One region of the Kitasatospora sp. NPDC056184 genome, then DNA from elsewhere that is predicted to be linked to it. Evidence: riboswitches for the same ligand, from Rfam matches in the RefSeq annotation. Region 1 holds a riboswitch; the other holds the start of a gene.

Region 1 (7,607 bases):
GACCTGCGGCCCGTGCGCGCCGTAGCCGTACTCCAGCCCGTTGATGGTCACCCGGTAGCGGGCCGGCCCGGACCCGCCGCTCGGCGGGGGCAGCGGCGCGCCGCCGGACACCGCGACGATGCCGGGCAGCACGACCTCGCGGAACTGCCGGGCCCGGACGTCCCCCGGGCAGGCCGTCCCGCCGTTCGACCACTCGGGGAACATCCGGTGCACGCCGAAGCCGGGCTCGTCCCACTCCGAGCAGATCCGCAGCGGGATCCCGTGCCGGTGGTGCAGCCACACCCCGAGCGCCACGAGCGCGGCGACCTGGGCATCCGTCCACGGGTCGGTGCTCTGGTCGTCACTGGCCGACTCCACGCTCACCGCACCGGTGCCGTCGGCCCTGCGGTTGGCGCGCATGTTGGCGTCGGCGCGGGTCTCGGTGCCGATGAACTGCCCCACGCTGCCGTCGTACCCGACCCCGAAGTGGGACTCCAGGTTGGTGGAGTCCCGCCAGTACTCGTACATCCGCCGCGGCGTCCACGGCGCCGCCACACTGTGGAAGATCACCTGCGTCGGCGTGATCGCCGGCTGCTCGTCCGACTCCGGTTCGAGCTCCATCTTCTCCGCACCGGGGTACCAGGCCATCCGTCTCTCCTTGCCGGGCCCAGGGCAGTTCGCCCCTTACGCCCTGAAAGACGGACCCCGGCCCCCCACAAGACGACGCATCCGCCCCAAACCCCCCGTTCAGGTGAAACCGGACGCCGCCCCACCCGCCCCACCACCCCCGAACACCCCCGAACACCCCCGGAAACGCACGAAGGCGGGTGCCGAGACGATCTCGGCACCCGCCTTGAGCAGGTGGTTCTTCCCCTACCGGCGGAGAGCGTGGGATTCGAACCCACGGTACGGGGTCACCGCACGACAGTTTTCAAGACTGTTCCCTTAGGCCGCTCGGGCAGCTCTCCAGGCGGAGGTCAGCCTAACGGGTCCGGCGGGGTTCGGTGCACAGGGTTTCCGGGGCGGGTCGGGGGGTCAGTCGCCGACGCGGGTGCCGAGGGTGACCTTGGTGGTGGCGGTCTGGCCGTTGCGGGTGTACTCGACGTCGACGGTCTCGCCGGGCTTGTGCGTCCAGATCTTGCTGACCAGGGCGGGGCCGTTCTCGATCGGGCTGCCGCCGAGCTTGGTGATGACGTCGCCGGGCTTGAGGCCGGCCTGGTCGGCGGCGCCGCCGGGGGTGACGGGCGCCTGGCCCTGGATCTCGCGGGTCGAGATCTGCGCGCCGTCGCCCTTGTAGTCGTCGTTGCGCAGCACGTCGAGCTTGGCGTAGACCGGCTTGCCGGTCTTGATCAGGGTGTCGGCGACCCACTTGGCCTGGTTGATCGGGATCGCGAAGCCGAGGCCGATGGAGCCGGCCCGGCCGTTGCTGGAGGCGTTGGACTGGATCGCCGAGTTGATGCCGATCACGCCGCCGCCGGAGTCGAGCAGCGGGCCGCCGGAGTTGCCGGGGTTGATGGAGGCGTCGGTCTGCAGGGCGTTCATGTAGGAGGCCTGCGCGCCGGTCTCGTCGCCGGAGGCCACCGGGCGGTCCTTGGCGCTGATGATGCCGGTGGTGACGGTGGACTCCAGGCCGTACGGGGCGCCGATGGCGATGGTGGAGTCGCCGACGTTGACCTTGTCGGAGTCGGCCAGCGGAAGCGGCGTCAGCTTGTCCTTGGGCGGGCTGTCGAGCTTGATGACGGCGACGTCGTAGCCCTCGGCGCGGCCCAGCACCGAGGCGCCGTAGGAGGAGCCGTCGGCGAACTTGACGGTCAGCTTGCCGCCGCTGGTGGAGGCGGGCGCGACCACGTGGTTGTTGGTGAGGATGTGGCCCTCGGTGTCGAAGACGAAGCCGGTGCCGGTGCCCGACTCGCCGTTGCCCTGGGCCTTGATGGTGACGACGCTGGGCAGCGCCTTCTGCGCGATGCCGGCGACCGAGCCCGGGGCGGGCTCGTTCTTCTGGGTGTTGTTGGCCTGGACCGTGGTGGAGTTGCGGTCGGCCCTGGCGCTCACCGAGCGGTCGTCGCGGTCCGCGACGGCCACGCCGACCGCGCCGCCGGCCACGCCGGCCACCAGGGCGACGGCCGCGACCAGGGCGATCAGGCCGCCGCGCTTCTTGCGCGGGCCGCCGGGGCCGGGGGCGCCGGGGTACTCGCCCGGGTAGCCGAGCGGGCCGCCGGGACCGCCGGGGGCCCCGGGCGCGCCGGGGGTGATGTCGTGGGCGCCCCAGCCGCCGAGCGGCTGGCCGGCGCCGAACGGGTGGTGGTGCTGGCCGGTCGCACCCGGGCCCTGCGGGGCGCCCGGGGCGGCGAACGGGTCGTGCGCGGCCAGTGCCGGGGGAACCGGCGTGCCCGGGGCCGGGGTGGCGTACGGGTTGCCGCCGTACGGGGCGGCCGGCGGCGCGGCGGGAGCCGCGGGCGGCAGGACCGGCGGCGGAGCGTCGAGGTACCCGGACTCGACGGCCGGGGCGGGCGCCGGGGCGGCGGCCGGCTCCGGCGCGCCGACCTTGCTGAACGCCAGCGTGGGCGTGAACCCGCCGGAGCCCCCCTCGGCGGCCGGGGCCGGCCGGGCGGACGGGTCGGCTGCGGGCGTCGTTACGGGGGCGGGGGCGGCCGCAGGCTGCTGCGCCGGACCGTCAGAAGCGGAACCCACCACCCCCTGGCCGACGGAGAGCTGCTCCCCCTGCGGCCCGGTGGACCCAACCTCGCGCTCGGTGCTCACGGACGACCTCCATAGCTGACAGGACCAACAACCATAGTTTTTCGCACACCCGATTCGATTGCCGTAAGGACCCTTCTGAAGAACTCATAAGAATCCTTAGCCGGGCCCGACAGCCGCCGCAGCGCCGCGTCCGACCCGGCCCGCCTTGGCGTTCCCCCCGACGGCGACTAGCCTGTCGCTCCGAACTGACACGCGGGAGCTTGGACCCACCAGGCTGAGAGTGCGCCGGTCGACCGTACGCCACGGACCCCGTGGACGGCCGTCGAGGGGGCGCAGACCGCCGGAACCTGTCCGGGTAATGCCGGCGTAGGGAGAAATCGGCCATGCCGTCCGCTTCATCGTCCTCGTCCTCGGGCGCGCCCGCGTCCGCGCACGTCCCCCCGCAGCAGGACGCCGCGGGCACCGCCCCCGGTTCCCCCGAAGGGAGCACCGCGCCCGCGGCCACCGCCGTCCTGGAGCCCGCGGCCCGGACCGAGGCGCCGCTGGTGCTGGACACCGAACCGCCCCGCACCCTGGGCTTCCGCGACCACTTCGCGCTCTGGATGAACCTCGGCGTCTCGCTGATCGGGTTCACCACCGCGGCGACCGTGCTCGGCGCCAAGGGGAGCGAGCTGTCGCTGGCCGCCGCCGTGACCGCGATCGTGGCCGGCACCGCGGTCGGCACCGCGATGCTCGGGGTGGCCGCGCTGATCGGCGCGCGCACCGGCGCGCCCGCCATGGCGAACCTGCGCGGCCTGTTCGGCACCCGGCTGTCCTACGTGCCGACGGTGCTCAACATCGTCCAGTGCATCGGCTGGGGCGTCTACGAGCTGCTGACGATCGCGCTCGGCGCGCAGACGGTGGTCGGCACCGAGGGCTACCGCTGGGTCTTCGTGGTGCTGGCCGGCGCGGTGACCACCGCACTGACCATCTGGCCGCTCGGCGCGATCGCGGTGCTGCGCCGCTTCGTCGCGGTCGCGGTGGCGGTCGCGATGGTCTACTTCACCGTCCAGCTCGGCCGGCACGGCGTCCCGGACCCGGGCGCGGGCAACTGGCACGGCTTCCTGCGGGCGACGGACGCGATGATCGCGGTGTCCATCTCCTTCGTCCCGCTCGCCGCCGACTACACCCGGCACTCGCGCACCCCGCGCGCGGCGTTCTGGGGCAGCTTCTCCGGCTACACGATGGCGCAGGTCTGGTGCTACGTGCTCGGGCTGATGGCGCTGCTGCAGGCGGACGGCGACCCCGCCCGGATCTTCGACTCCTTCCTGGGCGTCTGGGCCGGCTGGCTGTTCCTTCTGGTGCTGGTGCTGCGCGAGACCGACCAGTCCTTCGCGAACGTGTACTCGACCGCGATGTCGATCCACAACCTGCTGCCCAGGGTCGACCGCCGGGTGCTGACCGGCGGCATCGGTGTGCTGATCACCGTGCTCGCGCTGCAGATCACCGAGTTCACCGACTCCTACTACGCCTTCCTGGGGCTGATCGGCTCGGTCTTCGTGCCGATGTTCGCGGTGCTGGCGGTCGACTACTTCCTCGGCGCCGGGCGGCGCGGCTGGGACCTCTCCGCCGACGCGCCCTCGCGCTGGCTGATGCTGCTGCCGTGGGCGCTGGGCTTCGCCGCCTACCAGCTGATCGCGCCGACCGCGGTGGCCGGCTGGTGGACGGACCTCTGGACCTCCGCGCAGGAGGCGCTGCACTTCACCCCGCAGGAGTGGACCTCGGCCTCGCTGTTCGGCTTCCTGGTGCCGGCCCTGGCCACCTGGGCGCTCACCCCGCTCACCCGGGGCCGGGGCGCCGAGGCGCGCTGACCCCGGCCCGGCGCCGCGGGCCCGGAGGCGAGACGGCCCCGCAGGTTGGGGCGGTCGTCGCCTCCGCGTCATGTACGCGGCCTATCGTGTAGGGCGTGACCAGCCCTGATGTCTCGCCCGCGACGGCCCGCACCGCTCCGCCCGTCCAGGTGATCGCCCACCGCGGTTCCTCGTTCGCCCTGCCCGAGCACACCCTCGCCGCCTACCGCCGGGCGCTCACCGAGGGGGCGGACGCCCTGGAGTGCGACGTGCGGGTGACCGCCGACGGGCAGCTGGTCTGCGTGCACGACCGGCGGATCGGCCGGGTCTCGGACGGCCGGGGCACGGTGTCCGCGATGACGCTGGCGGAGCTGGAGGCGCACGACTTCGGCGCCTGGAAGACCGGCCGGCCGAGCGAGGACCCGGAGCTGCGCGGGGTGCTGCGGCTGGAGAGCCTGCTGGAGCTGGTGGTGGACTGCGGGCGCCCGGTGGACCTCGCGATCGAGACCAAGCACCCGGTGCGGTTCCGCGGCCGGGTGGAGTCCGAGCTGCTGCGGATGCTGGACCGGTTCGGGATCGGCGGCGGCGCCAGCGGCGGCACGGACGGCGGCGGTACGGACGGCCGGGACCACGGCGTCAACGCCCGGATCATGAGCTTCTCCTCCCTCGCGCTCGCCCGGGTCGCGGCGACCGCGCCGCAGTACCAGCGGGTCTTCCTGTTCGAGCGCGGCCTGGTGCTGCGCGGGCGGCTGCGCCCGGGCGCGCCGCTGCCGGGCGGGGCGCGGATCGCCGGTCCCGGCATCGAGCTGGTGCGGGCCCGGCCGGGGCTGGTGACCAGGCTGCGCGAGCTCGGCCACCAGGTGCACGTGTGGACCGTCGACGAGCCGGCCGACGTCGAGCTCTGCCTGGAGCTCGGGGTGTCGGCGATCATCACCAACCGTCCGGCGGAGGTCCTGGCCCAGCTCGGCCGCTGACCCCGGCGGCCGACCCCGGCGACCGGTACCGGCCCGGGGCGGGTGGTCGTCCCGTGATGCGTGGTACCGCTGTGGTGAACCGTTCAATCACCATCGGCCGTTGACCGTCTTGGTAGGGACTCAAACCTTTCGACAACGATTTCTGCCGCAATTCATACAGTTTCACGACACAGGGTGAGCATCGAATCACCTCTCGCGCACCGACGGTGGACGGCCGTCAAATGTCCGCGCGGGATCGCCGCACGGTCGTTTCCGACGTATTGCCAAGGGGCATCCATCCCTCGGCATACGCTGAAGGAGGTCCGGGGGTGGCGTTGATGGTGGCGCGTGAAGTGCCGACTTCATCGACCATGGCGGTGCCGCACGGCCCAGCGAGTGTCGGGGTCGCGCGGCGCCGACTGCGTCGAGATCTGGGAGACCGCGAGATACCGGAACCGGTCATTGATGATGCCGTTCTGATCCTTTCCGAACTTTTGAGCAACGCTTGTCGCTACGCCCGTCCGCTCGGGCCCCTGCCCGCACTCGGCCGGGGCGCCCGCGCCGGAGCCGTCGAACCCCTGCTGGTCGGCGGACCGTCACGGAGCGGCGGGCCGGGCGCACCGGCCGCCGTGCCGGGCGAGGCCGGCGAGGACCCGGGCGGCGTCCTGGTCCGCTGGCAGATGCACGCGGACGGCGTGCTGACCCTGGAGGTCACCGACGGCGGGGCGCAGACCCGGCCGGCGCCGTCCAGCCCCTCGCTGACCTCGCACGGCGGTCGCGGACTGAGCATCGTGGACCAGCTGGCCAGCGACTGGGGCGTGCGCGACGCCCCCGGCGAGGTGACCGTCTGGGCGGCCCTGCCGGCCCGGGCGCGGCACGCCCGGCGGACCGGCGGCGGGCACCACGGCAGCGGCCACCACGGCGGCTGAACGGCCGGTCGCCAGGACCGGTCGGCACCACGACGGTCGGCACCACGACCGGGTCGGCCACCGGGCCGGCCGAACGGCGGGCACGGCCCCCGCAGCGCCCGGGCGGCGGGCACCGCGGGCCCGCCCGCGCCCCGGCGCACGCCCACCCGCCCGGGGAACGTCAGTAGGCTGCCGGGAGCACAACACCACCGTTCCCGGGAGAGCCGCACCATGGGCAAGAAGGCCGCCAAGAAGGCGCCGCAGCGCAGCCAGTCCACCCCCGCCGCCACGGGCGAGATCCCCGTGGTCGGGGCCCGCGAGAACTGCCCCTGCGGCTCGGGCCGCCGCTACAAGGCCTGTCACGGCCGGGAGGCCTCGCACGCCGTCCAGGAGCTGGTGCACCGCCCGTTCGAGGGCCTGCAGGGCGAGGCCGACTGGGTGGCGCTGCGCGAGCTGGTGCCCGCCGCCACCGTGCCGCTGACGCTGGCCCCCGAGGTGGCCGCGACGGCCACCGGCGAGGTGCCCTCGGTCACCCTGGCCACCGTGCTGCCGCTGGCCTGGCCCGCGCTGCGCCGCCAGGACGGCTCGATCCTGCTGGGCCTGCAGACCCAGTCGTCCTCCGGCGACCTGAGCCGCGACCTCGCGGACGCCCTGGAGCTGGCGCTCGCCACCGAGCCGGGCACCCCGGTGCCGGCCCGCCGGACCGTGCCGGGCGGCCGCCGCCTGCAGGACCTGCTGGACGCCTCCGCCGCCTTCGAGCCGGCCGTGCACACCGGCTTCGAGTTCTGGCTGGAGGACGCCGGGACCGCGACCGGCGAGGTGGCCGCCTCGCTGGAGCGCGCCAACGCCTCGGCGATCCCCACCGAGAAGCTCACCGGCGTCGACGCCGCCTACTGGTGCGGCACCCCGGACAAGAACCACCTGCGCTGGGTGATGACGGTGCCGGAGGAGCAGCTGCTGGACGCGCTGGCCCGGCTGACCGCCGCCGAGCAGTCCGCGATCGGCCCGGACACCCGCCTGGTCGGCTCGTTCCGGGCGCACGGCCTGACCGTGCCGGTCTGGGACCTGCCGCTCGGGATGACCGCGGCCGACTGCGAGAAGCCGGCCGCGGAGTTCGCCGAGCGGCTCGCCGCGACGCTCGCCGACCCGGCCCCGCTGACCGCCGACGAGCGGCGGGCCCGCGCGAACCTGGTGAACCGTCAGGTCACCCTGAACTAAAGGCGGGACGGAACACCGGG
Region 2 (7,607 bases), on a different contig from region 1:
GCGTCGGCGCCGTCGGCCGACCGCCGGAACCTGCCGCGTCGCACCAGCACCAGCCGGTGGTCGTCGCGGGTCTCCGGCCGCGACCACCGGGCGTGGTCGGAGCGGCACCCCACCACGGTCACGGTGAACTCCGGCCGGGCGGCGAGGGTCGAGGCGGACAGCATGCCGCGAACGGTACCCGCCGGGTAGGACAGGACGGCCCGCAAGGATCTTCAAGACCTCCGGCGCCACCGCCCCGGATGCTGGGGCTCACGTGATGACACGAAGGGAACCGTCCATGGCCTCGATCCACAAGGAAATCGTCATCGATGCCCGCCCCGAAGCGGTGTGGTCGGTGCTCAGCGACTACGGCGCGGTGCACGAGCGGATGGCACCCGGGTTCGTCACCGGCACCCGGCTGAGCTCGGACACGCGCACCGTCACCTTCGCCGACGGCACGATCGTGCTCGAACGGCTCGTCGACCTCGACCACGAGGCGATGCGGGTCGCCTACACGGTCGTCGGCGGAAGCCTCCACCCGTCCCACCACCACGCGTCCATGCAGGCCCTTCCGGAGGCCGGCGGCCGGACGAGATTCGTGTGGCACATCGATGTCCTGCCCGACGCCCTGGCCGCACCGATCGCCGAGTTCGTCGAGCACGGTTCGACGGTGATCCGCCGCACGCTGGAGGCCGCTCCCTCGGCCCCCGCCCGGACCGGTGCCCGCCCCGACCGCGACCCGGCGAGCAGCCGCGACGTCGTCCGGGCCGCCTGGAAGGCGTTCGCCACCCACGACGCCGATGAGATCTCCGCGGTCTTCACCGAGGACGCCGAGTGGCTGGCACCTCCGGGGAACGCGACGGCCACCGCGCTGGACCGCCCCAGCCACATGGTCGGAAGGGCGGCGATCACGCGCTTCCTCGCCGAGGACTTCTCCCGCCTGTTCGCCGGTGACGTCGACGTCGCCTTCCACGGCTTCCACGCCGACGGCGAGCGCGTGGTCGTGGAGGAGACCATGACCGCGACGCTCGCCGACGGCCGCCACTACGCCAACGACTACTGCCTCGTCTTCGAACTCCGCGACGGGCTGATCCACCGCGTCCGCGAGTACCTGGACACCGCGCGCGGACACCGCATGGTCTTCGGCGGCGCCGAGGAGTAGCCGGGGACGGCACAGCGCCGCCCCGGGGCGACCGGGGCGGCGCTCGGGTGTCGCGGGTCAGTCGGCCAGGGGGAGGTAGACCTTGTTGCCCTGGGCGGCGAACTCGGCGGACTTCTCGGCCATGCCGGCCAGGGCATCCGCGTCGTAGCCGGAGCCGACCGCGGTGGAGCCGTCGCCGTGCTCGTCGCGGATCTTCTGGGAGATCTTCATCGAGCAGAACTTCGGACCGCACATCGAGCAGAAGTGGGCGGTCTTGGCGGGCTCGGCGGGGAGGGTCTCGTCGTGGAAGTCGCGGGCCGTCTCCGGGTCGAGGGCCAGGTTGAACTGGTCCTCCCAGCGGAACTCGAAGCGGGCGTCGGAGAGGGCGTCGTCCCAGGCCTGGGCGCCGGGGTGGCCCTTGGCGAGGTCGGCGGCGTGGGCGGCGATCTTGTAGGTGATGACGCCGGTCTTCACGTCGTCGCGGTTGGGCAGGCCCAGGTGCTCCTTGGGGGTGACGTAGCAGAGCATCGCGGTGCCCCACCAGGCGATCATCGCGGCGCCGATGCCCGAGGTGATGTGGTCGTAGCCGGGCGCGACGTCGGTGGTGAGCGGGCCCAGGGTGTAGAAGGGGGCCTCGTCGCAGATCTCCTTCTGGAGATCCATGTTCTCCTTGATCTTGTGCATCGGGACGTGGCCCGGCCCCTCGATCATCACCTGGACGTCCTTGGCCCGGGCGATCCGGCCCAGCTCGCCCAGGGTCTGCAGCTCGGCGAACTGCGCCTCGTCGTTGGCGTCGGCGATCGAGCCGGGGCGCAGGCCGTCACCGAGGGAGAAGGTGACGTCGTAGCGCGCCAGGATGTCGCAGAGCTCCTCGAAGTTGGTGTAGAGGAAGTTCTCCTGATGGTGCGCCAGACACCAGGCGGCCATGATCGAGCCGCCGCGCGAGACGATGCCGGTCTTGCGGCGGGCGGTCAGCGGCACGTAGCGCAGCAGCACGCCGGCGTGCACCGTCATGTAGTCGACGCCCTGCTCGCACTGCTCGACGATCGTGTCGCGGTAGACGTCCCAGCTGAGCTCCTCGGCCCTGCCGTCGACCTTCTCCAGCGCCTGGTAGAGCGGGACGGTGCCGATCGGCACGGGGGAGTTGCGCAGGATCCACTCGCGGGTGGTGTGGATGTTGCGGCCGGTGGAGAGGTCCATGACGGTGTCGGCGCCCCAGCGGGTGGCCCAGGTCATCTTCTCCACCTCCTCCTCGATCGAGGAGGTGACGGCCGAGTTGCCGATGTTGGCGTTGATCTTCACCAGGAAGTTGGTGCCGATGATCGCCGGCTCGACCTCGGGGTGGTTCACGTTGACCGGGATGACGGCGCGGCCGCGGGCGACCTCCTCGCGGACGAACTCGGGCGCCAGGCCCTCGCGCAGGGCCACGAACTCCATCTCGGGCGTGACGATCCCGCGCTTGGCGTACCCGAGCTGGGTGACCGCGGCACCGTCGCGGCCGCGCAGCGGGCGGCGCGGGCGGCCGGGGAAGACCGCGTCGAGGTTGCGCAGGTCGCCGCCGCGCGGCGAGGTGTGCCGGATGCCGTCGTCCTCGGGCCGCGCCTCGCGGCCGTCGTACTCCTCGACGTCGCCGCGCTGGCGGATCCAGGCGTCGCGCAGGGCGGGCAGGCCGCGCCGCACGTCGGGCTCGTAGGCGGGGTCGGTGTACGGCCCGGAGGTGTCGTAGAGCGGGACGGTCCTCCCGTTGGTGAGCACGACCTCGCGGTACGGCACGCGCAGGTCGGGGCGGGACCCCTCGCGGTGGGCCTTGCGCCAGGCCGGGGTGGGGTAGCCGGTGCCCGCGCTGGTGACGGCGGCTCCCGGGCCGGACCGGTCCTGGTCCTGGTCCTGGGCCTGGGCCTGGGCCTGGGCAGACTGCGGCTGTGCATCGAAGGTGGTCATCGGACCTCAAACTCCCTACGCCGGCATTACCCGGTCAGGTTCCTGCGGTCGACGCAGCCGCCGGTCCGTCCGTCGACGTCCCGTTCAGCGCCCTCTCAGCCCGGTGCTCCGAGCTCCCGCGTCCGCAGGCGGTGTTGCCCGCGCATGACGTCCAACACCGTAGCGAGCCGATCGCCGGAGGTCCAGAGCGGGTCGGGGAGGGGGAACGTCGAGGTCCGGACGGTGAACGGGGGGCGCGAGGCCGCCGCTGCGGGCAGACTGGCCCCGTAGCGGACGAGGCGAGGAGGCCGGCGTGGTCGGGAGCACGGGGCGGGTCACCGGGGCGGTTGGCGCGGGGCTGGTCGGCGAGGTGATGGTGCACGTGCCGGAGCGCCAGGGCACCGAGGCGTTCCTCGCCTACCTGGCGGTGCCCGGCGAGCGGCTGACGGTCGGGACGCCGGTGGTGGTGATCGAGTACCAGCCGCCGCGGACGGTGTACGTGGCGCCGATCGGCCCGTGACACTCCGATGACCCTCCGGTGACGACCTTGTGACGGTGGGTCATGTCACTTCCCTTTTCCCGGGACCGGCCCGGGCGGACAATCCGAATCGGCGCATCTGCTGCGCCGGAAGGGGGAGTTGAACCATGGGAATCATCATCGCCTCGGCGGCCGCCGGGGCAGTGATCATCGGGATCACGCTCTTCAAACTCATGTGGCGGGTGGCCGAGCCGAACGAGGCACTGATCATCTCCGGCTCCCGGCACCGCACCGAGGGGGTCGGCGACGGTCTGGGCTTCCGGATCGTCACCGGGCGCGGCACCCTCGTCACCCCCGGCCTGCAGGGGGTGCGGCGGCTCTCGCTGGACCTCAACGAGGCCGAGCTGAACGTCGAGTGCGTCACCACCCAGGGCATCCCGGTCCGGGTGAAGGGCGTGGTGATCTTCAAGGTCGGCGACGACGACGTCTCGATCGCCAACGCCGCCCGCCGCTTCCTGGACCAGCAGAAGCTGATCAGCCAGCGCGTCCACAACGTCTTCGCCGGCCACCTGCGCTCGATCGTCGGCGGGCTCACCGTCGAGGACATGATCCGCGACCGCGAGCGGCTCACCGGCGAGACCAGGGCCGCCTCCGGGCTGGAGATGGAGAAGCTCGGGCTGATCATCGACACCCTGCAGATCCAGGAGATCATCGACCCGACCGGCTACATCAAGAACCTCGCCATCCCGCACGCCGCCGCCGTCCAGCGGGACGCCCGGATCGCCCAGGCCGCGGCGGACCGGCTGGCCACCGAGGCCGAGCAGGAGGCCGCCGCCCGCAAGGCCGAGGCGACCCGCAACAGCGAGATCCAGCAGTCCTCGTACCAGGCCGAGATGGACACCGCCACCGCCCGCGCCCGGCAGGCCGGTCCGCTCGCGGACGCCGCCTCCCGGCAGGAGGTGGTGGTCCAGGAGACCCGGGTCGCCGAGCTGGAGGCGCAGCGCAAGGAGCAGCAGCTCCAGATCGACGTGCGCAAGCCCGCCGACGCCCGCGCGTACGACACCCGCACCTCCGCCGAGGCGGCCCGCGACGCGCGGATCTCGGCCGCGCAGGCGCAGGCCCGGGAGACCGAGCTGGCGGCGGCCGCCGAGGCCAGCCGGGTGCGCATCGCGGCCGAGGCGGACGCCGAGGCCACCCGGGTGCGCGGGCTGGCGCAGGCCGAGGCGACCACGGCGACCGGGCAGGCGGAGGCGTCGGCGGCCGAGGCGCGCGGTCTGGCCGACGCGGCGGCGGCGCGGGCGATCGGGCTGGCCCGGGCCGAGGGCATCAAGGCGCGCGCCAACGCCCTGGCCGAGAACCAGGACGCCGTGGTGGCGCAGGAGTTGGCGGAGCAGTGGCCGCAGATCGTCCGGGCCGCCGCGGAGTCCTTCGGCAACGTCGAGCACATGGTGCTGCTGAACGGGGCCGACGGGATGGGCGAGCTGTTCGCCAAGGCGCTCGCGATGGGCGGCACCGGGCTCGGGCTGGCCCGGCAGCTGCTGTCCACCGTCGGCCCGGACGGCGCCGGCCCGGGGGCGGGACCGGCGTCGGCGGCGCAGGCGGCCGTCCCGGTGCCGCTGGACGCCGCACCGGTGGACGCGGGGCCGGTGGACGCGGTGCCCGCGGGCTTCGCCGAGCAGGCCCCCGACCAGGACTGACGCGTTTGGGTAGCCCGGTCGCGGGGGGCGGGGGGGGGGGGGGGGGGGGGGGGGGGCCCGGGGGGGGGGGGGGGGGGGGGGGTGGCGCCCCCAGGCCCCCCCCGCCGGCGGGGGGGTTTGGGCGCCCGGGGGGGCCCCCCCCCCCGCCGGGCCCCCCCCCCCCCCGCGACCGGGTGCGCCGGACGATGAGGGCATGCATCCAGCAGCCACCGCGCGGATCGGCATCACCGCCGTCGGATCCCACCTCCCCGCCCGCCGACTGACCTCCCGGCAGCTCCAGGACGAGATCACCGCCGGCGGCCGGCTGCGCCTGCCGGAGCGGACCTTCGAGAAGGCCACCGGCATCGTCACCCGGCACTTCGCCGCCGACGGCGAGTACGCCTCCACCCTGGCCGTCGGGGCCGCCCGGCGCGCCCTGGACTCCCGCGGACTGCACCCGCTCGACCTCGACCTGCTGCTCTTCGCCTCCGCCACCCGGGACGTCGCCGAGCCCGCGACCGCCCACCTCGTCCAGGCCGAACTCGGCTCCCGCGCCCACGCGTTCGACGTCAGCAACGCCTGCAACAGCTTCCTCAACGGGATCGACCTGGCCCGTGCGATGATCCTGGCCGGCCGGGCCCGGCGGGCCCTGGTGGTCACCGGCGAGACGCCCAGCCGGGCGATGCGCCGCGACCCGCGCGGCGCGGAGGAGTTCCGCGACGGCTTCGCGGGCTACACCTTCGGCGACGCGGGCGCCGCCGTGGTCGTCGAGGCGGTGGAGCGCGGCGGCATCCTCGACGTGGACACCGAGACCGCCTCCGAGCACTGGGAGGTCGGCGGCATCCCGGGCGGCGGCTCGCGCCATCCGCGCGGCGACGAGTACAGCTACTTCCGGGGCGGCGGCACGGAGTTGCGTACGGTCTTCGAGAAGATCGGCGCGGACATCCTGACCCGGACGGCCGCCCGCACCGGCCTCGGCTGGGACGACTACGCCCGGGTGCTGGTGCACCAGGTGACCGTCCCCTACCTGGAGCGGTTCGTCGAGGCCACCGGCGTCCCGGAGGAGAAGCTGGTGGTCACCGTGCCCGAGCTCGGCAATGTCGCCAGTGCCACGATCGGCGTCCAACTCGACCGAATACGCTCGACGTTGGTTCCGGGTGACAAGGTGCTGATGGTGGGCCTCGGCGGCGGCGCCAGTCTGATGACCATGGTCTGGGAGGCGTCGTGACCGCGCTGTGGGTGATCGTCCCCGCCTACCAGGAGGAGGCCCGGATCACCGCCACCCTGGACGCCCTCGCCGCCCAGCGGGACCGGGACTTCACCCTGCTGGTCGCCGACAACGGCTCCACCGACGGCACCGTGGACGCCGTCCGCGCCTTCGCCGCCCGGGCGCCGTTCCCGGTCGAGGTGCTGGTCGAGCCGGAGAAGGGCGTGGGCTCCGCCGTCGACACCGCGTTCCGGCACGCGATCGCCCGGGGCGCCGCCCTGCTCGCCCGCACCGACGCCGACTGCCTGCCCGAACCCGGCTGGACGGCCGCCGCCAGGGCCGCGCTGCTCGCCGGCGGCGGCCTGGTCTGCGGCCGGGTCACCGCCCGCCGGGACGAGCACGGGCCGGCCGGGCGCGCCGTCTTCCTGGTCCTGGTCGCGCTCGGCGCCCTCTTCGGCCGGATCCGGCCCGCGCACCGGCGCCGGCACGGCTACCTCACCCCGTACCGGATGCACGCGGGCAACAACATGGCGATCACCGCCGAGCTGTACCGGGCGGTCGGCGGCATGCCGCGCCGCCCCTCGCCGACCGACCGGCTGTTCATCAACCGGGTCCGCCGGCACACCCGCGCGATCGTCCGCCGCCGCGACATGGTGGTGCAGAACTCCACCCGGCGGATCCGCGCCTACGGGGTGGTCGGCACCGCCCGCTGGTACCTGGACCGCGGCGCCGGCGCCCGCGCCGTCGACGTCCGCTGACCCCTCCCCCCGCCCGTCCCGCCCGTCCCGCCCCGCCGAAACCCGAGGACCCGCCGTGCTCGACCGGCTCGCCCACGCCCTGCGCTCCGTCCACCCCGACCGCCCGGCCGTGCTGCGGCACACCCGGCTCGGCACCACCCGGGTGGGGATCCGCCGCGGCGAACTCGCCGACCTCGCGGACAACCACACCGTCGCCCTGAGCGCCCGCGGCCTGCGCGACGGCGACACCCTCGGTGTCGCGGTCCGCCCCGGCCCGCGCGCCCTCGCCGTCCTGATGGCCGCGCACCGGCTCGGCCTGCGCACCGCCGTCCTCGACCCGACCGCGGGCCCCGACGTGCTGGCCGCCCGGCTCGCGCTGGCCCGGCCCGACCTGGTGCTCGCCGACGCCGCCGCCCAGGCGGTGGCCGGCTGGGCCGGACCGCTCGCCCGCCGCGCCGGCCTCGCGCTG

Evidence for each region. Region 1 has a riboswitch for thiamine pyrophosphate ahead of ACFC0B_RS18075 (purine-cytosine permease family protein). Riboswitches for the same ligand answer to the same signal wherever they lie in the genome.
Region 2: linked by a shared signal. The riboswitch ahead of thiC (phosphomethylpyrimidine synthase ThiC) and the one ahead of ACFC0B_RS18075 (purine-cytosine permease family protein) in region 1 are both predicted to bind thiamine pyrophosphate.

What each region holds. Positions count from the first base shown of each region.
Region 1 covers NZ_JBHJUI010000008.1:126,607-134,213, reverse strand. Annotated here, with positions in the region: gene ACFC0B_RS18090 (peptidoglycan-binding protein) at 1-627, opposite strand, end outside; tRNA gene ACFC0B_RS18085 (tRNA-Ser) at 860-947, opposite strand; gene ACFC0B_RS18080 (S1C family serine protease) at 1,015-2,739, opposite strand; TPP riboswitch at 2,922-3,069, shown strand; gene ACFC0B_RS18075 (purine-cytosine permease family protein) at 3,063-4,529, shown strand; gene ACFC0B_RS18070 (glycerophosphodiester phosphodiesterase) at 4,625-5,482, shown strand; gene ACFC0B_RS18065 (ATP-binding protein) at 5,956-6,390, shown strand; gene ACFC0B_RS18060 (DUF5926 family protein) at 6,601-7,587, shown strand.
Region 2 covers NZ_JBHJUI010000007.1:84,305-91,911, reverse strand. Annotated here, with positions in the region: gene ACFC0B_RS16290 (helix-turn-helix domain-containing protein) at 1-164, opposite strand, end outside; gene ACFC0B_RS16285 (nuclear transport factor 2 family protein) at 278-1,141, shown strand; gene thiC (phosphomethylpyrimidine synthase ThiC) at 1,199-3,061, opposite strand; TPP riboswitch at 3,057-3,191, opposite strand; gene ACFC0B_RS16275 (hypothetical protein) at 3,354-3,560, shown strand; gene ACFC0B_RS16270 (SPFH domain-containing protein) at 3,686-5,215, shown strand; gene ACFC0B_RS16265 (3-oxoacyl-ACP synthase III family protein) at 5,409-6,422, shown strand; gene ACFC0B_RS16260 (glycosyltransferase) at 6,419-7,159, shown strand; gene ACFC0B_RS16255 (AMP-binding protein) at 7,215-7,607, shown strand, end outside.